3 regions of the Kitasatospora sp. NPDC034533 genome follow, and region 1 is predicted to be linked to each of the others. Evidence: riboswitches for the same ligand, from Rfam matches in the RefSeq annotation. Region 1 holds a riboswitch; each other region holds the start of a gene.
The links. A riboswitch is a leader RNA that binds a small molecule or an ion and turns the genes downstream of it on or off. The one in region 1 is predicted to bind cyclic di-AMP.
Positions count from the first base shown of each region.

Region 1 (6,921 bases):
CTCGTGCGGCCTTCCCACCGGCCCGGGGTCGCCCCTGCGTGGTCTTCGCCCCCGCGTCGGCCCCACGCCCCCCTCGGTGCCGGTGAGGCCGGTGGGGCCGGTGGGGGCTCCGGGGTAGGTTCGGGGGTGTGACGACGAATGCTGCACCGACGGACGCTCCCGGCGCGAAGTTGATCCTGCTGACCACCACCCACCGGGTGGCTCCCGGCCTGCTGGCGTGGCCGGCGTGGGAGGCCCTGCGGTCGGCCGGGCGGGTGCTGGTGGCGGACGAGGGGCACCCGCAGGTGGCGGCGGTGCGGCAGGCCGGGGTGGTGGTGGAGGCGGTGTCGGCCGGGTCCGCGCCGGCGCTGGCGCGGCTGCTGACCGGGCAGCCGGCCGGGGGCGGCCCGACGGTGTGGCTGGGCAGCCCGGACGGCGATCCGGGGCTGTCCGACGCGCTGGCGCGGCTCGCGGTGGAACACGCCGGTGAGGTGCCGGAGATCGAGGTGCTGCCCGGCTCCTACGACCTGCCGGGCGCCCGGCTGCTGGATCTGGTGACGGTGATGGACCGGCTGCGGTCCCCGGGCGGCTGCCCCTGGGACGCCGAGCAGACGCACGAGAGCCTGGTGAAGTACCTGGTCGAGGAGGCGTACGAGCTGGTCGAGGCGATCGAGGAGGGGGACCGCGCGACGCTGCGCGAGGAGCTGGGCGACGTCCTGTTCCAGGTGTTCTTCCACTCCCGGATCGCCGAGGAGCACCCGACCGATCCGTTCACCGTCGACGACGTGGCGGGGGACATCGTCGAGAAGCTGATGTACCGCCACCCCCACGTGTTCGGGGACGTGGAGGTCGAGGGCGCCACCGAGGCGGAGGCCAACTGGGAGCAGCTGAAGGCGGCCGAGAAGGCGGGCCGCGAGTCGGTGCTGGACGGCGTGCCGGCCGGGCTGCCCTCGCTGGCGTACGCGGCGAAGCTGGTGTCCCGGGTCCGCCGGGCGGAGTTCACCGGGGTGCCGGACGAGGCGTACGAGCTGCCCGCCGAGCTGACGGCGGACTCGGCGGGCCGGCTGCTGCTCGCGGTGGTGCAGCGCGCGCACACCGCCGGGGTGGACGTGGACGCCGCACTGCGGTCGGCCGCGCGCGCCTACCGGGACGCGGTGCGCGCGGCGGAGGGCCTGGAAGCGGAGTGACGGAGGCGGGCTCAGGCCGCCGCGGCGGTGTCCTCCGGGCGCCGCTGCGGGGGGACGAGCTCGCCGATGGCCTCGCCGACGAGGACGACGAGTTCGGCGAGGCGCTCCAGGTCCAGGTGGTCGGGCAGGTCGGCCAGCGAGACGACCCGCTCGCCCGCCGGTCCGGCCACCGCGAAGACGTCGATCGGGCCGAGGTGCTTCTCGGCGGTGTCCACGAGGGCGGCGACGTCGCTGGGGCGGCGGACGTCACCGCAGACGCCGACGACGGGGCAGCCCGGCCGGTCGAGTTCGGCGGCGAGGTCCTCGGCGACGCCGACGTGCTGGTCGGCGATGAGCATCCCGGCGGCGCCGGCCGCGGCGAACCGGCGGGCGAGTCCCGCGCCCGACCCGCCGTCGAGGACCGCGATGACGACGACTGATCCGCTGACCCGCATGGTCTGCTCCTCCCTGTGGGCGACACCGCACCGGCGCCCACGCGTACTGCGGAGGATCGTAGGCAGGGACTGACCCTCCGCAACAGGGATTACCCCTCAGGTGACCAGGCTCACGCCCGCTTCCTCTCCAAGAGCCGTCCAAGAGCCGGACAAGAGCCGTCCACCGGGCGGCCACGGACTGTCCATGGCCCGTCAACCGGCCGGTCCACGGGCCGTCCACGGAGAGCCGGCGCCACGGACGGGAACGGCGGCGGGGGAGCGGCGGCCCGCCGGAGCGGGGCGCGCCCGTCGCACCGGATACGGTCGGTCCATGCCAGCTCAGCCCGACCCCGCCCGGCCCGCCACCACGCCCTCCGCCACGCCGCCCGGCGCCCCCGCTCCGCAGCTGTTCACCTGGGAGTTCGCCGCCGATCCGTACCCCGCCTACGCCTGGCTGCGCGAGCACGCCCCGGTGCACCGCACCACGCTGCCGAGCGGTGTCGAGGCCTGGCTGGTGACGCGGTACGCGGACGCCCGTCAGGCGCTCGCGGACAGCCGGCTGTCGAAGAACCCGGCGCACCACAGCGAGCAGGCGCACCGCACCGGCCGGGTGGGCATCCCGGGGGAGCGGCAGGCCGACCTGATGACCCACCTGCTGAACATCGACCCGCCGGACCACACCAGGCTGCGCCGGCTGGTGTCGAAGGCGTTCACCCCGCGCCGGGTGGCCGAGTTCGAGCCGCGGGTGCAGCAGCTCACCGACCGGCTGATCGACGGCTTCGCCCGGCGCGGTTCGGCGGACCTGATCCACGAGTTCGCCTTCCCGCTCCCCATCTACGCGATCTGCGACATGCTGGGCGTGCCGGCCGAGGACCAGGACGACTTCCGCGACTGGGCCGGGATGATGCTGCGGCACACCAAGCCGGGCCAGGGCGGCGGCCAACGCGGCGGCGTGGGGCGGGCGGTGAGGCGGATGCGGGCGTACCTGCTGGAGCTGATCCACCGCAAGCGCGCCGACCTCGGCGACGACCTGATCTCGGGTCTGATCCGGGCCAGTGACCACGGTGAGCACCTGACCGAGAACGAGGCCGCGGCGATGGCCTTCATCCTCCTGTTCGCGGGCTTCGAGACCACCGTCAACCTGATCGGCAACGGCACCTACGCGCTGCTGCGTAATCCGGAGCAGCGCCGGCTGCTCCAGGAGTCGGTGGCGCGCGGCGAGAGCGGGCTGCTGGAGACCGGGATCGAGGAACTCCTGCGCTACGACGGGCCGGTGGAGCTGGCGACCTGGCGGTTCGCGACCCGTCCGCTGAGCATCGGCGGAGTGGACATCCCGGTCGGCGACCCGGTGCTGGTGGTGCTGGCCGCGGCGGACCGCGATCCGGCCCGGTTCGCGGACGAGAACACCCTCGACCTGGCCCGGACGGACAACCCGCACCTGGGCTTCGGGCACGGCATCCACTACTGCATCGGCGCTCCGCTGGCCCGGCTGGAAGGGCGGACGGCGCTGGCCACACTGCTTTCCCGGCTGCCCGATCTGCGGCTCGCGGAAAGTCCGGAGAACCTGCGCTGGCGAGGCGGTCTGATCATGCGTGGGCTGCGCGAACTGCCGGTGGAATTCAGCCCGGAGAGCCGCTCTCCGCACGCCTCTCCGCACGCGCTTCCGCAGGGTCCTACCGTGACTCCGGCGAGCGCCGATCACGTCGGCGGCACGCCGTCGGTCAACTCCCGTACGGGGTATGAAGGCTGACCAATCCGGACATAACGCCGCAGTCGGTAGGCGAATGGGCACGCGCCGTAATGCTGGTGTGATATCGGCGATATGAGCTTGTGATTGGTCTGAAGATCTGTCTACTCTCCTGGGGTTCGCAGCTGCGGACCCCGAGCGCGGAACGCCGAATCCTGCCCGCCGTGCCACGGGAAACCGACCAGAACCCTGGGCAGGGGCGGGGGAACCAGGTTTGTTGCCGTCCCCACGGCTTGGGGTGAAGCCGCCCGAGCGGAATCGTTTCCGCACACGGCGGCCGGGCCACCTCCCGGTCCGAACCCGACAGCTCACCTCGCAGGCGTGCGGAGAGGGACCTCTTCATGCTGTTCGTTGGAACTGGCCGCCACCGTCGTCGTACCCAGGCCGAGAAGGCCATCGCCGTCGCCGGTGTGGCCGGCGTCGGACTCGCGATGCCGCTCCTCACCGCCACCGGCGCCTCCGCCGCCCCGGTCTCCACCTGGGACGCCGTCGCCCAGTGCGAGAGCGGCGGCAACTGGAGCATCAACACCGGCAACGGCTTCTACGGCGGCCTCCAGTTCACCTCCAGCACCTGGAAGGCCTACGGCGGCACCGTCTACGCCCCGCAGGCCAACCAGGCCAGCAAGGGCCAGCAGATCGCGGTCGCCGAGAAGGTCCTCGCCTCGCAGGGCCCCGGCGCCTGGCCGGTCTGCTCCAAGAAGGCCGGTCTGACCAAGGGCGGCTCCCCGGCCTCCGTCGACACCTCCTCGGGCGGCAAGACCCAGACGGCCCCCAAGCCGCAGGCCCCGAAGCCCGCCGCCAAGCCGGCCGAGAAGCCGGCTCAGCAGCAGGCCCCGAAGCCGGCTCAGAAGCCCGCCGCCAAGCCGGCCCAGCAGGCCGCCCCGCAGCAGCAGACCCAGCAGACCCCGGGCTTCTCCGGCAAGGCCGGCTGGGACGCCGACGCCAAGGTGTACTGGTACCAGAACAACGGCGCCTGGTACTGGACCAGCCACCAGAGCGTCTACCAGCAGTACGCCGGCCAGGCCGCCGCCCAGCCGCAGTACGCCCCGCAGGCCGCCGTGCAGCCGGCTCCGCGGGCCACCGGCCACGACTACACCGTCCGCGCCGGTGACACCCTGTCGACCATCGCCACCGCCCAGGGCGTGTCCGGCGGCTGGCGCGCGCTGTACGACCAGAACCACGCCACCGTCGGCGGCGACCCGAACCTGATCCTGCCCGGCCAGGTGCTGCACCTCGGCTGATCCGGCGTCGGGCCGCCGTGCCCGAGCCGAGGTCGGGCCGCCGTGCCCGACGGCGACCCGCCACGCCCGGCGGCGCGTATCGCGACCCGCGGACGAAGGGGACCGGCCTACCGGTCCCCTTCGTCCGCATTCGCCCGTCCCAGGGGGACAAGCTGGGACAAGCAGGTGAACTACCGGTGGGTAGAGGGGCCACACGCTGAGACGGAACCGAGGCCGAGGTGGTCCCGGGAGCCCGGGCGGTTAGGCTCTGGTCGTAACGACTCCGCAATCGTCCTGCTGACTGCACCCCGTCAGACCGGACCCCTGCTTCCGCAAGGAGATGCCTCGTGCCGTCCATCGATGTCGTCGTAGCCCGTGAGATCCTCGACTCGCGCGGCAACCCCACGGTCGAGGTCGAGGTCGGCCTCGACGACGGCAGCACGGGTCGTGCCGCTGTCCCGTCGGGTGCCTCCACCGGCGCCTTCGAGGCCCTGGAGCTGCGCGACGGCGACAAGAACCGCTACTTCGGCAAGGGCGTCGAGAAGGCCGTCCTGGCCGTCATCGAGCAGATCGGTCCGGAGCTGGTCGGCTACGACGCCACCGAGCAGCGGCTGATCGACCAGGCCATGCTGGACCTGGACGCCACCCCGGACAAGTCCTCGCTCGGCGCCAACGCCATCCTGGGCGTCTCGCTGGCCGTCGCGCACGCCGCCTCCGAGGCCAGCGACCTGCCGCTGTTCCGCTACCTGGGCGGCCCGAACGCCCACGTCCTGCCGGTCCCGATGATGAACATCCTCAACGGCGGCTCGCACGCGGACTCCAACGTCGACATCCAGGAGTTCATGATCGCCCCGATCGGCGCGGAGTCCTTCTCCGAGGCCGTCCGCTGGGGCGTCGAGGTCTACCACACCCTCAAGGGCGTGCTGAAGGAGCGCGGCCTGTCCACCGGCCTCGGCGACGAGGGCGGCTTCGCGCCGAACCTGGACAGCAACCGCGAGGCCCTGGACCTGATCGTCGAGGCCATCCAGAAGGCCGGCTACGTGCCCGGCCGTGACGTCGCGCTGGCCCTGGACGTGGCCTCCTCCGAGTTCTACGAGGACGGTGCCTACCAGTTCGAGGGCAAGGCGCTGACCTCCACCGAGCTCATCGAGTACTACGCCGAGCTGGTCGACGCCTACCCGCTGGTCTCCATCGAGGACCCGCTGGACGAGTCGGACTGGGACGGCTGGAAGGCCATGACCGTCCGGCTGGGCGACAAGGTCCAGCTGGTCGGCGACGACCTGTTCGTCACCAACCCGGCCCGCCTGGCCCGCGGCATCGAGACCGGCACCGCCAACGCGCTGCTGGTCAAGGTGAACCAGATCGGCTCGCTGACCGAGACCCTGGACGCCGTCGAGCTGGCCCAGCGCAACGGCTACCGCTGCATGATGTCGCACCGCTCCGGTGAGACCGAGGACGTCACCATCGCCGACCTGGCCGTCGCCACCAACTGCGGCCAGATCAAGACCGGCGCCCCGGCCCGCTCCGAGCGCGTCGCCAAGTACAACCAGCTGCTGCGCATCGAGGAGATCCTCGACGACGCCGCCGAGTACGCCGGCCGCGGCGCCTTCCCGCGCTTCCGCTCCGCGGAGTAACGGGCACCGCCGCTCCACCGGGCGGTGAGCACGTACGAGGGCCACGCGCTCCGGTGGCGCACGCCTGACCGGTGCCCCGCCGTTCACCCCGTAGGGTGGACGGCGGGGCACCGTCGCGACCAGGAGGGGATACGGGAGATGGCTGGCTGGAGGATCCCGGGCTTGGCGGCCCGGCCCCGGTTCACGAGCCGGGCGACCGTCCTCGTCCTGGTGCTCTGCTCGCTGGTGGCGATCCTCGCCTACCCGACGCGGCAGTTCATCTCCCAGCGCGCCGAGATCTCCGCCCAGCGGGCGAAGGCCGACCACGCGCGCCAGCAGGTCGAGCAGTTGCGCCGGGAGAAGGCCCGCTGGCAGGACCCGGAGTACGTCAAGGCGCAGGCCCGCGCCCGGCTGCACTACGCGGTGCCGGGGGAGACCCCGTACATCGCGGTGGACCCGGCCGGTCAGGCCGCCCGGCCCTCCGCGCCCGCCACCCCCGCCGCCGGCGGTTCGGCGAAGGCCGCCAAGCCCTGGTACACCAGCATCTGGGACTCGGTGGACGCCGCCGACACCGCCGCGGCGGCCCCCGCCCACCCCCTTCCGCTCCCACCGTCCTCCGTTGGAGACACCTCCCCCCATGACCACTGAGAACCACCCCACCGTCTCCGACGCCGACGTCGCGGCCATCGCCGCCCAGCTCGGCCGGGTGCCGCGCGGCCTGCGCGGCGTGGCGCACCGCTGCCCCTGCGGCAACCCGGACGT
Region 1 is NZ_JBVITE010000011.1:137,881-144,801, reverse strand. Features, by position in the region: gene ACZ55U_RS11230 (nucleoside triphosphate pyrophosphohydrolase) at 129-1,166, shown strand; gene ACZ55U_RS11225 (SDR family NAD(P)-dependent oxidoreductase) at 1,178-1,600, opposite strand; gene ACZ55U_RS11220 (cytochrome P450 family protein) at 1,911-3,329, shown strand; cyclic di-AMP (ydaO/yuaA leader) riboswitch at 3,496-3,662, shown strand; gene ACZ55U_RS11215 (LysM peptidoglycan-binding domain-containing protein) at 3,668-4,567, shown strand; gene eno (phosphopyruvate hydratase) at 4,894-6,180, shown strand; gene ACZ55U_RS11205 (FtsB family cell division protein) at 6,319-6,807, shown strand; partial or broken gene ACZ55U_RS11200 (DUF501 domain-containing protein) at 6,779-6,921, shown strand, end outside.

Region 2 (6,921 bases), on a different contig from region 1:
GACACTCCTAAGACGGTTGAACCTGGCGAAGGGAGCTCCAGTGGGAACTTCCTCGGGGGAACTTCCACGATCCGGACCCGCCTACCGGCGAGTTCGATTCTGTAAAGTGGAGAGTAGTTTCCGCGATACAGAATTTCAACGGTTTGTTGAAGAGATCGCCGGGACTCTACTCCTCCCCGACAGCGAAGGGAACGCCGGTGGCCGCGACCCCCGACCCAGCATCGACGACAGGCACCAACCGCGCGAGTGGCGGCGTGCAGTCCGTCGAGCGCGCCTTCCAACTCCTGGAGGCGCTGGCCGACTCCGGCGGCGTGGCCACGCTCAGCGAGCTCTCCACCAGTTCCGGCCTCCCGATGCCGACCATCCACCGGCTGGTTCGTACCCTCGTCCAGCAGGGCTATGTCCGCCAGGACACCGCGCGCCGGTACACCCTCGGTCCCCGGCTGATCCACCTCGGCGAGACGGCCGGCCGGCTGCTCGGCAGCTGGGCCCGCCCGTACCTGGCCGAGCTGATGGAGGCCACCGGCGAGACCGCCAACCTGGCGGTGCTGGAGGGCGGCGAGGTGGTGTACGTCGGCCAGGTGCAGTCACGCCGCTCGATGCGGATGTTCACGGAGGTCGGCCGACGGGTGCAGCCGCACTGCACCGGCGTCGGCAAGGCGCTGCTCGCCCAGTTGCCCGAGGACGAGGCACGCACCGTGCTCGGCCCCAATCCGCTGCCCGCGCACACCGAGTACACCGTCACCGATCCTCAGGAGCTGATGCGCCAGCTCGCCGAGGCGCGCGAGCGCGGCTACGTGGTCGACGACCAGGAGCAGGAGATCGGCGTCCGCTGCATCGCGCTCGCCGTCCCGGGCGCGCCGACGCCCACCGCGCTGTCCGTCTCCGGCCCCGAGGCCCGCATCCGCGCCCTGGAGGAGCAGGCCGGGGCCGCCTCGCTGGTGCCGGTGATGCACCAGATCGCGGCCCGGCTGGGGCAGGTCCTCGCGCCCTGACGCCGCGTCAACCTCTCTTGACTCCCCTCGCCGGCGCACGTGGTCACGTCGGTGCGCCGCGTCATCCGTTCGGGCGGACGACGGGCGGGTTGTCACCCGGCGACGGCGCCGGCTCCGCCACCCTGGTGCCGACGCGGCCCGCGACGGCGCGGGCTGCCGGGACGCGAGGACAGGGTGAGCGGGGATGGAGCAGCAGGACCGGGACGTGCGGGGCCAGACGGCACAGGGCGCCGAGGTGCGGCGCGGTGAGGGTCGGAGCCGTGAGGGTCGGGTCGGTGAGGGGCGGGGCCGTGGCGGTCGGGACGGTGGCACGCGGCGCGCCCCCGGGAGAGGCGGGGGCTTCGGCGGCGCCGGACTCGTCGCGGCCGTGGCGGCGGGGTGCGCGGTGACGATGCTGGCCACCGACCCGTCCTGGGCGCTGCGGCGGCCCGAGCCCCGGCCCGCGGTGGAGGTCGTCGTGCCGGGCGCACCCGGTGCGTCCACCCTGCCCGCGCCCACGACCTCCGAGGCCACCACCCTGCCCGCGCCGGTGACACCCGGGGTCTCCGAGGCCACCACCCTGCCCGCGCCGACCGCCGACCGCCCGTCCCGCGCCGACCTGGAGGTCGTCCGGCTCGACCCGGACGCGGCCGCCCCCGGCGGCACCACCACCGTCCGCGCCTTCGTCGGCAACCGAGGCCCGGGCACCACGGCCTCCCCGTTCACCGTCCTGGTCACCCTGCCCAAGGGGGTCACGCCCGAGGGCCCGTACTTCCCGTCCGACTGCCGGGTGCTCGGCCGCAACCGCGACCAGGGCCGCGTCGTGCGGTGCTCGTTCGAGCCCGGGCTGCGGGAGGGACGCAGTGCGACGGCCCTCGTCCCGGTCCGGCTCGACCCGGAACTGCCGGTGGGAACGCTGGGCGGGGGCTCGGTCGAGGCGCACGGCGCGGACGACCCGGACGAGAGCAACAACCGGCAGCCGTTCGACATCACGGTCGTCGCGCCGGCCGCCGGCTCCTGAGCCGCGCGGTCCTGCCGGTGGGCGCTCGCCGCCGACCGCCCACCGGTGGACGGCCCCGCCCCGCACCCGCCGCCGAGCGGTCGGGGATCGGGGGGCGGGGATCGGCTCTACCGGCTCGGGGTGGCCGGGGTCCGCGTCGGCGTCGGGGTTCCGGCGGCGGCGACCACCAGCTGCTGCGCGGCCAGGTCGTGCCAGGTGCCGTCGAGGTCCTGCCAGAAGCCGAACTGGGTGTACGTCCCGGCCGGCAGGGTGCGCGCGGCGCTGGTGAGGTCGAACCCCTCCGGGCAGATCCGCACGTCGGACGCGTGACCGGGGAAGTCGAGGTTGTTGCCACGGGCGTCGCGCACGCCCACCCCGACGGTCTTCGCGGTGACGCAGTCCGAGGAGTGCAGCCCGAGCGTGGCGGCCGCAGCCTTGCCCGCGACCATGGCGGCGGGGGCCAGGCGGTCCTGGGTGACGGCCGGCGCGGCGGCTACGTGGACACCGGTGGCGGGCTGAGCACCGGTGGCGGCCTCGGCGCCGGTGGTGGCCTGGGCACCGGTGATGGACGGCAGCCCGAGCAGGCCCGCGCCGCTGAGGGCGAACGCCCCGGCGGCGGCGAGGACCGCGTTGCGGCCGCGGTGGGACGGACGGGCGTGGCGCGGTGCCCGGCGGCGGCCGGGTACGAGCGCGGGCCTGCGCGTGGAGCTCTCGGGCGTGGACATGCGGTCACCTCGGCGACGCCTGCGAGGTGAGCTGTCGGGTTCGGGCTGAGGTCGCCCGGCCGCCCGGGGAGCGGCTTCACCCCTAGCCGCGGCCCGCACGCGGGAGCGTACGGGCCGGGCGCTGACCTTGGTTCCCCCGCTCCCGTCCGCTGTGGTACTCGGTGGCCCGCCGACGGGTGGACAGGACTCGGCGTCCCGGCGACGGGGTCCGCGAGGGCGGACGACCGTTGCAGGCTAGGCGGGCCGTCCGTGAACGGACAACTCGGCCCGGCCGGTTGTCGCGCAGGTCACAGTGGTGTCGATCAACGACGCCGGATCGCAGTCGAGTTGATCGAGTTCCGGGAGCGGGAGGGGCCAGGAGGGGAGGACGTCGGGCCGAGTCCGCCGCGTGTGGCTCGGCCTGAGTCCGGTCCGGTCAGCCGAGCCAGGCGTCGACCTGGCTCTCCGCCTCCGGCGCCCAGGCGAGCTTCATGTGGTTGAGACCGCTGAGCAGCCGGGTGCCGCCGACCGTCGCGATGCCGGTGGTGTCCAGCGCGCTCGCGGTGAACACCAGGCCGTCGCTCGGCCCGCGGTTCTCGTTGAGCACGCCCGGGATGTCCGCCGACCCGCCCGCCAGCAGGTAGGTGCGCACCGAGGCCGGGATGCCGGCCTGCCGCAGCGGCGCGATCAGCGAGCCCGCGTCGATCGCCGCCTGGATGCCCTGGCCGGAGGTGTAGAAGCCCTGGCCGCCGTAGTAGGTGGTCCACCAGTCCTGGGCGGTGGAGTCCACTCCGTAGGTGCCGTCCCAGCGGGCGAGCAGTTGGCGTTGGCCCGGGAAGCAGTCGTGTCCGCCGCTCGGCAGGACGCCGAGGCAGGGCTGCGCGGTGTACGTGCCGTAGCAGGTCATGTAGAGGTGCGGGGACGGCGCGTTGGCGGTGCCGCCGCAGGCCGGCCAGGTGGCCAGGTCGAAGTCCCAGCCGTGCGCGTACACGTAGTCGAGCCCGCCGTTCGGTCCGCCGAGGGTGATCAGGCGGCGCACGTCACCCGCGTAGGACCTCCCCCAGGAGGGCTTCACCGAGGACACGTACGCGCGGGCGGCGACCTCGCCCTTGCTCCACGCCACCACGTCGACCTGGGAGACCCCGAGCCGGTCCCGGATCAGCGCGACGGCGTCCCCGACGGCCTGCGCCTGGAGCAGGTTGTCTCCGTGCTTGTGGGCGAAGCCGATCGCGAAGACCCGGTGGCCGGTGCCGGACAGGTACTGGGCGAGGCCGGTGGACGGGCAGCTCGCGGCACCGCAGGCGCCGCTCTCCCCCGGGTTCGCCCAGGCGCGGTCGGCGTTGTCGTTGGCGCCGTGGACCAGCAGGACGGGGGTGGCCTTGCCGCCGGTGTCCCAGCCGGTGGCGGAGTAGAGCAGGAAGCGGGCGGAGGAGGGCCGACCGGTGCCGAAGTACGTCCGGCGGGCGCCGTCCTGGTCGCCGCGGCCGTCGGACGGGAACTGCTCGGTGCGGAAGCCGGGCGTGGCGTCGAGGTAGCGCTCGACCTTGGCCCAGCCGTTGCCGGGGGTGGGGAAGGTGGCTTCCAGGGTGAGGGGCGCGGTGGTGGCGGTGTTCGCGGTGGTGGCGGTGGTGGCGGTGTTCGCGGCCTGGGCGGCGGTGGGGGTGCCGAGGAGGGCGGCGGCCAGCACCAGGAGCACGGCGGCGAGGGCGGTGGGGGCGCGCCTCGTCGGGGCGGGGCATGTGGGGGTGCGTCTCATGGCCGGACGCTAGGGCCGCCGACCGGCCGTGCCCATGTGCCGGTCGCACATCCCGACGGCCGGGCGGTGGCGGACCGTACCGTGGCGAGCACCTGACCGAGTGCGCCCGGTCGGATAAATTGGAAGTCTGACATCGTCCGCAGTGCACAAGAGCGGCGAGCCCGACCGGAGGCTCGCCGCGACCTCACAGGAATGAGGACCCGCCCCACCATGACCGCGTCCCTGCCCGCCTTCGCCGGCCGCACCTACCTCTTCCGGGCCGACAACGGCGCGGCCTTCCGCAACACCTACTCGGCCGACGGCACGCGGCTGCGCTGGGAGGGCCTCGGCGAGTCCGCGGGCCAGTGGGAGGACGTGCGATTGCACGTCGCCGAGGTCGCGCCGGAGGTCTACTTCGTCAGCTGGACCGAGCAGAGCGGGATCACCGTCAGCCACGTCATGGACCTCGGCAAGCTGACCGTCCGGGCCTTCTGGACCTTCGAGGGCGAGGGCGGCCGGGTCGGCGAGTTGCACACCGGGACGCTGGAGCGGGTGGCCTGAGCGGCGGGACCGCTGGGCGCGAGCCGAACGGTTCCTGAACGTACGAACGACGGACCGAACCCCGGGGCTGTGGCTTCCGGGGTTCGGCCCGTTTCCGCTTCGGTCCGCTCGGCCCGCTCGGCCTGTTCCGGCTGTTCGGAGGGGCTCCCGCTCAGACGGGCTGGCCGGGCACCTTGAGGTGCTGGGAGAGCCACTCCAGCGAGGAGGGCAGCAGGGCGCTCCAGGTCTCGAAGTTGTGGCCGCCGTTCTCCAGCATGCTGTACGAGACCTTCATCGGGCTCTGCACGGCGTTGACGAAGGACTCGGTCTCCTGGCGGTAGTTGCCGTCGCCCTTCTTGGTGCCGGCCAGCAGCACGGACACCTCCGGCTGCGGCAGGTTCTGCAACCGCCACATCAGGTTGGCCTCGTCGCGGCGCTGTTTGCTGCCGCCGAACAGGTCCCCCGTGGTCGGGTCGTCCGCGGCGTCGTAGTAGGCGGAGAGGGCGACGGCGGTCGGGAAGACGTCCGGGTGGCGCATGGCCAGCTTGAGCGCGCAGTAGCCGCCGGTGGAGTTTCCCATGAAGGCCCAGGCCTGCGGGTCGGTGGAGACCCGGAAGCTGGCCTCGATCGCCGAGGGCACGTCCTTGGTGAAGTAGGTGTCGGACTGCGGGCCGTTGGGGACGTCCTCGCACTCGGTGTCCTGCGGCAACGCGGGCGAGGGCCGCATCAGGACCATGACGGTCGGCTGCATCCGCCCCTCCTGGAGCAGCTTGAGCGCCGCCCCCGGGTAGTTGAAGCGGGTGATCAGGTTCTCGGCGATTCCTGGGAATCCGGTGCTGACGATCACGGCCGGGAACTGCTTCTGCGCGTACTCCGGCTGGAAGTACTGCGGGGGCAGGTAGACGTAGCCCTCGGTGGACAGGCGGCTGACCGCACCGTCGATCCGGACCTTGCGGATCTCGCCGGACTGGCTGGGCTCGCGCCCCATCGCGCCGCCGCCCTTGACCGCGGCCTGGCCTATCGTCTCCACCATCAGCCGGCCGGAGGCGTCCGCCTTGTTGTGGATCACCACCGGGCCGGCGTCTCCGGTGCCCAGCAGGTCGTCCCAACTGCTGTAGAACGCGAAGTAGTTGTTCGCGACCAGGCCGAGCGCGGCGAGCACCGCGAGCTGCGTGGCGAGCAGCGCGCCGATCCGGCCGAGCACCGCCTGCCAGGTCCTCTTCGCGAGTCTGGGCCACAACCAGACCGTGCCGCCCATCATCACGACCGCGATCAGTGCGGTCAGCGCCAGCACTTTGTGGCTCGTCAGACCCATGTCCCGCTTGCTCCCACGCCTCGAACTCCAGCCCCTCCGCTGGGGACATCCAGGGCGGCCACCCCGGTTCCCCCGCCGGGGCGCGAGCACCAACCCTAGCGGTAGCTGGGAGGAGGCTGATCGCGGCTGGGAGGTGACGGGGAGTGGGGCGGGCCGGTGACAACGTTCAGATAACAGATTTCGAAAGTTGTCATCTGAAATCTGAAAGCTGAAATCTGTCCGCTGTCCCCTGTCCGCTGTCCGCCACCCAGGTCCGCGGCGGGGGCCATCGCCCGACCCGCCGCAGGGGATCCCGAGCTCAGCCCACCCGCTCCCAGAGCCGCAGCCCCGCCGTGAGCTCGCGCATGCAGCGCGCGCCGAGGTCCTGCGGGGAGCCCGGACCGGTGAGGGCGGCGTCGGAGGCGGCCCACTGCTCCAGCGCCACCCGGATCGCCGCGCTCGCGGCGGCGGCCGCGAGCCTGATCTCCACCGGATCGGTACCGTCCGGGCAGCGCTCGGCGAGGGCGGCGCGCAGGCGCCCCTCCGAGTCCGCGTGGACGCGCTGCCAGGTGGCACCCAGCTTCGGATCCCGCAGCAGGCCCCGGGCCCACCGCATCATCTCGGCCCGCGCCTCGTCGGCCGGAGTCAGCGAGGCGACCGCCGCGCGCTCCAGC
Region 2 is NZ_JBVITE010000063.1:26,201-33,121, reverse strand. Features, by position in the region: gene ACZ55U_RS31620 (IclR family transcriptional regulator) at 198-995, shown strand; gene ACZ55U_RS31615 (hypothetical protein) at 1,387-1,995, shown strand; gene ACZ55U_RS31610 (hypothetical protein) at 2,103-2,699, opposite strand; cyclic di-AMP (ydaO/yuaA leader) riboswitch at 2,715-2,863, opposite strand; gene ACZ55U_RS31605 (esterase/lipase family protein) at 3,115-4,434, opposite strand; gene ACZ55U_RS31600 (phenolic acid decarboxylase) at 4,645-4,974, shown strand; gene ACZ55U_RS31595 (alpha/beta hydrolase) at 5,126-6,268, opposite strand; gene ACZ55U_RS31590 (TetR family transcriptional regulator) at 6,567-6,921, opposite strand, start outside.
Region 2: it holds a riboswitch for cyclic di-AMP, as region 1 does, so the genes downstream of both, ACZ55U_RS31610 (hypothetical protein) here and ACZ55U_RS11215 (LysM peptidoglycan-binding domain-containing protein) in region 1, are expected to answer to the same signal.

Region 3 (6,921 bases), on a different contig from region 1:
GCCTCGGCCAGCTGTTCGGCGGTCAGCGGCCGGCCGGCCGGCAGCTCGGCGGGGACGGCGCCCCAGCGCTGCTCGTACCGCTGCTCCGCGCAGACCCGGGCCTGGCCGGAGCCGTACACCGGGTTGAGCCCGGCGGCCGGGCCGAGCAGGAAGACCAGGGTGTTGAGCGCGATCAGGGCGTAGCTGACCGCCGGGGCGGTCGACGCCCGGGCGGCGGTGTGGTCGGAGGCCGCGAGCGCCATGCGGCCAAGCATCCCTCCGGGCGCCGCAGGTGACACGACGGTTTACGGCAGGTGGACCAGTGCGGTTGTTCGGGCAACCGGTGGTCGCGGTGGTTGCCCCAGGCAATAGGCTTGGGGCGGGCATTCCCGCCTCCCGCCGCCGACGCCGGGGCTCCGTGGGGAGCGCCTAGCCCACCCAGGGACCACCCGAGAGGACCCCCGATGACCGTCCCCGCCCTGACCGCCGAGACGCGCTGGCGCTGCACCCTGTGCGGCAACCTCACCCGCTTCGACGTGACCCGCACCGCGCGGGTGACCGAGTTCCTGCACTTCGACCTGGCCGGCGAGGCCAAGGTCGAGGAGACCGAGGTGCTGAGCGAGACCATCGAGTCGGTGCGCTGCCGCTGGTGCAACGCGGTGGACCAGGTCGAGCTGGTGGCCCGTCCGGGTGCCGAGGGCGCGGAGGCCCCCGCCGAGCAGGGCTGACGCCCGTCGGTGCGGCGGGCGGGTGCGCGGCGCGCCCGTCCGGCGCACGGGACAATACAGAACAAGACGCACGGAGCGTGACGACAGGGGCGGCCGCCGCCGTACCCCGCTGGACCAGGATCGGAGCCGAGGACGTGGTGGACGCAGCGAAGGAGCCCGGCGAAGCCCAGGGGCTTCAGCCCGCTGCGGCCGAGGCCCCGGCCGAGGGGGCCGGGGCGGTGGAGGGCTCCACGGGCCCCGAGGCGGAGCGCGTCGTCGAGAAGCTCGACCGGCCGCTGCCGGAGGGGGTGCGCCGGCGGGTGGTCGGGCTGGCCTCGGACGCGCTCGGCGGGCTGCCGTCGGCCGAGCTTCCGCAGGGCCTGCGCCAGTACGTCAAGTTCACCCCGGCCCGGCGGGCCAAGTACGCGGCCACCGCGCTGGCGGCGGCGCTGGAGGCGGAGCCGGCCTTCCGGGTGCGGATAGCGGAGCGGCTGCGGCTGGGGCAGCCGGACCTGGTGAAGGCGCTGGAGGCGGGCACCGTCCCGAGCGCCGCCGATCCGATGGACGTCGCGGCCGCCGCCTACCTGGTGCGTTCGGCGGGCTGGAGCCGGCTGGTGACCGAGGCCGGCGAGGAGGCCGAGCGGGCCGGTGCCGAGGACGCGGCCGCGGAGGCGGCCCGGCTGGTGGAGAAGCTCCAGGCCGAGCTGGCCGAGCTGCGGGCCTCCGCGCGGGCGGACCTGGACCGGCAGCGGGCCGAGTTCGAGGGCGTCCGCAAGGAGGCCGAGTCGCTGCGCCGGAAGGTGCGGTCGCTGGAGAGCGACACCCGCCGGGCGCAGGCGGAGGCCCGCCGGGTGACCGGCGAGTTGGAGGCCGCGAGGGCGCAGGCCGCGGCGGAGCGCGGTGCGGCCGAGAGCGAGGCGCGCAGGCTCCGGCACCGGGTCTCCGAGTTGGAGAACGCGGCGGAGCAGGGCCGCCGGTCGGCCCGGGAGGGGCGCAGCGTCGAGGACATGCGGCTGCGGCTGCTGCTGGACACCGTGTTGCAGTCGGCCCAGGGGCTCCAGCGGGAGCTGGCGCTGCCGGTCTCCCAGATCCGTCCGGCGGACCTGGTGGAGGCGGTGGTGCCGGGGGCGGCCTCGCCGCACGACGTGGCCCGGCGCGGGCTGGCCGAGGACGATCCGGCGCTGCTGGACCAGCTGCTGGCGATCCCCCAGGTGCACCTGGTGGTGGACGGCTACAACGTGACCAAGACCGGCTATCCGACGCTTCCGCTGGAGCAGCAGCGGATCCGGCTGCTGGGCGGGCTGGCGATGCTGGCCCAGCGCACCCAGGCGGAGGTCACCTGCGTGTTCGACGGGCAGGACCTGGACGTCCCGGTGATCATGGCGCCGCCGCGCGGGGTCCGGGTACGGTTCAGCCGGACCGGGGAGACGGCCGACGAGCTGATCCGCCGTCTGGTGCGGGCCGAGCCGCAGGGGCGTCCGGTGGTGGTGGTGTCCACCGACCGGGAGGTCGCGGAGGGCGTGCGGAAGGCGGGCGCGCGCCCGGTGGCCTCGGTGCTGCTGCTGAACCGGCTGGCCCGGCCCTGAGGCCGGATCCGGGCGTGGGAACGCCTGGTCGGAAGGGGTCCGGGGGCCCGGTGGGGTTTCCGTGAAGTCAGTGTGGGTGACCGGAGTTCACGCCTTTGGGGGAGTGGCAGAACGGATTGAACTTCACTAGGGTCAGGTGTCAAACCTATTTTCCGGAATCTCATCCCATCAGGTGAGTCCGATCAGGTGAGTCCGATGGAAGAAGGAGCCGGTCACTTGGCCACCCACCGCCGTCCCAAGCAGCCGAGCCGCGCGCGGATCTCCGTGCTCACCGCTGCCGCTGCGACCGCGGTCGCCCTCTCCGCCCAGGTGGCGGCGCACGCCGCGCCGCAGCCGAACACGTCGGACGTCAAGGCGCAGATCGACCAGCTCCAGCAGGAGCAGGAGCAGGCGGCGGAGAAGTACAACGGCGCCAAGGAGCGGGCCGACCAGCTGCGCAAGCAGGCCGACCAGCTCCAGGACCAGGTGGCCCGCGGCCAGGAGGAGATGACCCAGCTCCAGGGCGGCCTCGCCGAGGTGGCGGGCGAGCAGTACCGCACCGGCGGCATCGACGCGTCCGTCCAGCTGATGCTCTCCTCCGACCCCTCCGGCTACCTGGAGAAGGCCTCCACCATCCAGCAGGCCAGCACCAGTCAGGCCGAGGCGCTCAAGAACCTGCTGGAGCAGCAGCGCCGGCTGGACCAGGAGAAGACCGAGGCGGCCGCGGTGCTCGCCTCGCTCGACACCACCACCAAGGACCTGAACCAGGCCAAGACGGACGTCAACGCCAAGCTGAAGGCCGCTCAGGACCTGCTGAACTCGCTCAGCGCGGCCGACCGTGCCGCGCTGCGGGCCCAGCAGGCGCAGGACGAGCGCGCCTCGCGCGGCAGCGAGCGGGTGGACCTGGGAAGCCTGCCGGCGGCCAGCGGCTACGCGGCCACCGCGGTGTCCAAGGCGATGAGCAAGCAGGGCTCGCCGTACGTGTGGGGCGCCACCGGCTCGACCACCTTCGACTGCTCGGGCCTGATGGTCTGGGCGTACGGGCAGGCCGGCGTCTCGCTGCCGCGCACCTCGCAGGAGCAGGGCCACTACGGCACCCGGGTGCCCTCGCTGGACCAGGCCCAGCCGGGTGACCTGGTGGTCTACGGCTCCGACATGCACCACGTCGGGATGTACATCGGCAACGGCATGGTGGTCCACGCGCCGCACACCGGTGACGTGGTGAAGGTGATGAAGGCGGACGCGATGCCCATCAACACCATCCGCCGGGTCTGACGGGCCGACATGCCCGAGGGGCTCCCGCGGCCCTTGTGACCAGCGCCACCCCCGCCCGGGGGTGGCGTTCGGGTTTTCCGCGCCTTTTGTGACCACATGCTGAGAACCGATCAGCCTTGCGTGCGTCAGTGGTCACCATCGGTCATTTTCACAAAAGAACTTGGGTAATCTTCTGTCTTTTTTCTGACAAGGATTTGAACGGATCACGGTTCAGTTACTAGGGTCGTGCTCCGAACCACCGCACTGTCGATCGCCCAGCCTGGGTGGCGGCGGTGGTTTCCGCCGAGTTCGCGAGGCAGCGGGGCAGGTCGAAGCGACTGCCCGACAGGGGAGCCCAGTGTTCGGGGGCGCTGCGGAGCGGAGCCGGGGAACCACGTTCCTCCGGGGTGAATCGGCGCCAGGTCGGCCGCCGGCGCGGCCGTGAGGCGTCGTAGGGCATGCTTCCGGCCCGAACCCGTCAGCTCACCCGGTAGGCGGACGTAGGAAGAAGGAGTCCGCCTTCGTGGCGTCCCATCGTCGTCCCAAGCCCGCCGGCCGCACCCGCGTCTCGATCATGACCGGCCTCGCCGCCGCAGCCGTCGCCCTCTCCGCGCAGTCCGGCGCCCACGCCGACCCGCAGCCGACCAAGGAACAGGTCAAGGAGCAGGTCGACCAGTACAACGAGCAGGCCGAGGTCGCGACCGAGAAGTACAACGCCTCGCTGGAGAAGCAGCAGGAGCTGGAGAAGCAGGTCTCCGGCCTCCAGGACCAGGTGGCCCGTCAGCAGGCCCAGGTGACCGAGCTCCAGGGCGGGCTCGCGGAGATCGCCGGCGAGCAGTACCGCAACGGCGGCATCTCGCCGACCGTCCAGCTGATGTTCTCCTCCAGCCCGGACACCTTCCTGAACCAGGCCGGTGCGCTGAACCAGGCCGGGGACAGCCAGAAGAACCAGCTGAAGCAGCTCCAGGAGCAGCAGCGCAAGCTGGACCAGGACCGCACCGAGGCCCAGGGCAAGCTCGCCGAGCTGGACTCCACCACCCAGCAGCTGAAGGCCTCCAAGGAGGAGGTCCAGAGCAAGCTGAAGGCCGCCCAGGACCTGTTCAACACGCTGTCCGAGCAGGAGCGCCAGGCGATCCAGCAGGCCGAGCAGAAGGCCGCGGCGGACGCCAAGGCCAAGGCCGACGCCGCCCAGGCCCAGCAGGGCGGTGCCGACCGCGCCTCGCGCGACAACGGCCGCAGCGACCTCTCGGCCCCCTCGACCACCGCTCCGGTGAAGGTGGCCGCGGGCAGCTCGCGCGGTGCCGCCGCGCTCTCGTACGCCGCCTCCAAGATCGGCAGCCCGTACGTCTGGGGCGCCACCGGCCCGAGCTCCTTCGACTGCTCCGGCCTGATGGTCTGGGCGTACAACCAGGCGGGCGTGTCGCTGCCGCGCACCTCGCAGGCGCAGGCCGGGGCCGGCACCCGGATCGGCACCGACCTCTCCCAGGCCCAGCCCGGCGACCTGCTGATCTTCTACAGCGACGCCCACCACGTCGGCATCTACGCCGGCAACGGCCAGGTGCTGCACGCCCCCAAGCCGGGTGCGTCGGTGCGCTACGAGGCGGTCTCCAACATGCCGCTGGCCTCCATCGTGCGGGTCTGATCCCCGCTCGGACGCTCTCAGGCCCGGTCTTCCCCGAGGGGAGGCCGGGCCTGCGGCTTTTGCGGGCGGGTCGATCTGATGTCCGATTAGTGAGCGAATATTCGGGTTGGGAGGGGTTTGGACTCGCTTGCCCGGACTCGCTAACGTCTGCCACCGGACTTCCGCTCGACGGCCGCCCGCAGTGGTGCGGCGGCGGGGGCCCGCGCCGCAGGATTGGAGTCGCCGCCGCCATGCCCGTGCACCGTCGTTCCCCACTGCTCGCCCGGGCGCTGGTGCTGACAGCGGCCGCCGCCACCGCGTTGGGCGTGGCCTCCGGCGGCAGCGCCCAGGCCGCCCCCGGCACCCCGGACCCGACCGACCGTCAGGACGTCAAGGCGCAGGTGGAGCAGCTGTACGACGAGGCCGAGCAGGCGTCCGAGAAGTACAACGCCGCCCAGGAGGCGCAGCGGCGGCTCCAGGGCGAGACCACCATCCTCCAGGGGGAGATCGCCCTCGCGCAGGACCAGCTCAACCAGCTGCGCGGCGACCTGGCGACGGTCGCCGGGGCCGAGTACCGCGGCGGCGGGATGACCCAGACCGCCCAGCTGATCCTCTCGCCCGACCCGGAGGGGTACCTCGCCCGCGCCCGCACCATGGGCCAGGCCGCCACCCGCCAGCAGGAGACCCTGCACGAGCTGCTCACCCGTCAGCGCCGGCTCGACCAGCGCCGCACCGAGGCGGCCGACAAGCTCGCCGAGCTGGACGAGACCCGCCGCTCGCTCGCGGACAGCAAGCAGCAGATCCAGCAGCGGCTGGCCGCGGCGCAGAAGCTGCTCAACGGACTGGGCGCCGGCGAGCGGGCCCGGCTGGCGGCGCAGGACGCCCGCGACGCCGAGCAGCGCGCCACCCGCGGCACCGACCGGCTGGACCTCGGCTCCGCGCCGCCCGCCTCCGAGCGCGGGGCCGCCGCGCTGGCCGCCGCGGTGCGGATGATCGGCTCGCCGTACGTCTACGGGGCCACCGGGCCGAACGCGTTCGACTGCTCCGGTCTGATGTACTACAGCTGGCGGCAGGCCGGAGTGACCCTGCCGCGCACCTCGCAGGCCCAGGCGTACGCCGGGCAGCGGATCAGCCTGTCCGAAGCGCGACCGGGAGACCTGGTGATCTTCTACCGGGACATGCACCACGTCGGCATGTACGCCGGCGGCGGTGTGATCGTGCACGCCCCCCGCCCGGGCGCCAAGGTCCGCTACGAGAGCGTCACCGCGATGCCGGTCTCCGGGGTGGTCCGGCTCTGAACGCCTCGCCGTCAGGCTCCCCGCGGATACCCGCCCCCCGCCGCGCGCTGTCCCGGCGCGGCGCGCTGCTGCTCGCCGCCGGCGGGCTGGCCCAGCTGTCGCTGCCGCCGGCCGCTCCGGCGGCGGTGCCCGCGGCCCGGTCGGCGGACCGGCGCGCCGGGGTGGCCGGGGCGCTGGCGCGGCGGGCGGGCTCGGCGCCGCCCTGGGCCGGGCTGCCGGTGGCCGGGGCGGAGTACCGCAACCTGGTGCTCGCCGGGTCCGGCGGTCCGGAGCGGGTGACCGCGGCCGCCGACCTGGTGGTGCGGATCGCCGGGTACGACGCGTACCCGGTGGTCTACCCCCGCCGGATCGAGCTGGCCCGGGCGGGGGAGGGCTGGCGGGTCGAGCGCGAGGAGAGCGCGAGCGGGCCGCCCGCGCCGTGGGACTTCGGGCCGCTCCGCTCGGCGCCGGGCGCGCACTGCCTGGTGGTCGGGCCCGCCGACGGCCCCGACCCGGCC
Region 3 is NZ_JBVITE010000007.1:131,914-138,834, reverse strand. Features, by position in the region: gene ACZ55U_RS07900 (rhomboid family intramembrane serine protease) at 1-242, opposite strand, end outside; gene ACZ55U_RS07895 (hypothetical protein) at 444-707, shown strand; gene ACZ55U_RS07890 (NYN domain-containing protein) at 926-2,272, shown strand; gene ACZ55U_RS07885 (C40 family peptidase) at 2,489-3,526, shown strand; cyclic di-AMP (ydaO/yuaA leader) riboswitch at 3,865-4,018, shown strand; gene ACZ55U_RS07880 (C40 family peptidase) at 4,029-5,147, shown strand; gene ACZ55U_RS07875 (C40 family peptidase) at 5,378-6,424, shown strand; gene ACZ55U_RS07870 (hypothetical protein) at 6,550-6,921, shown strand, end outside.
Region 3: it holds a riboswitch for cyclic di-AMP, as region 1 does, so the genes downstream of both, ACZ55U_RS07880 (C40 family peptidase) here and ACZ55U_RS11215 (LysM peptidoglycan-binding domain-containing protein) in region 1, are expected to answer to the same signal.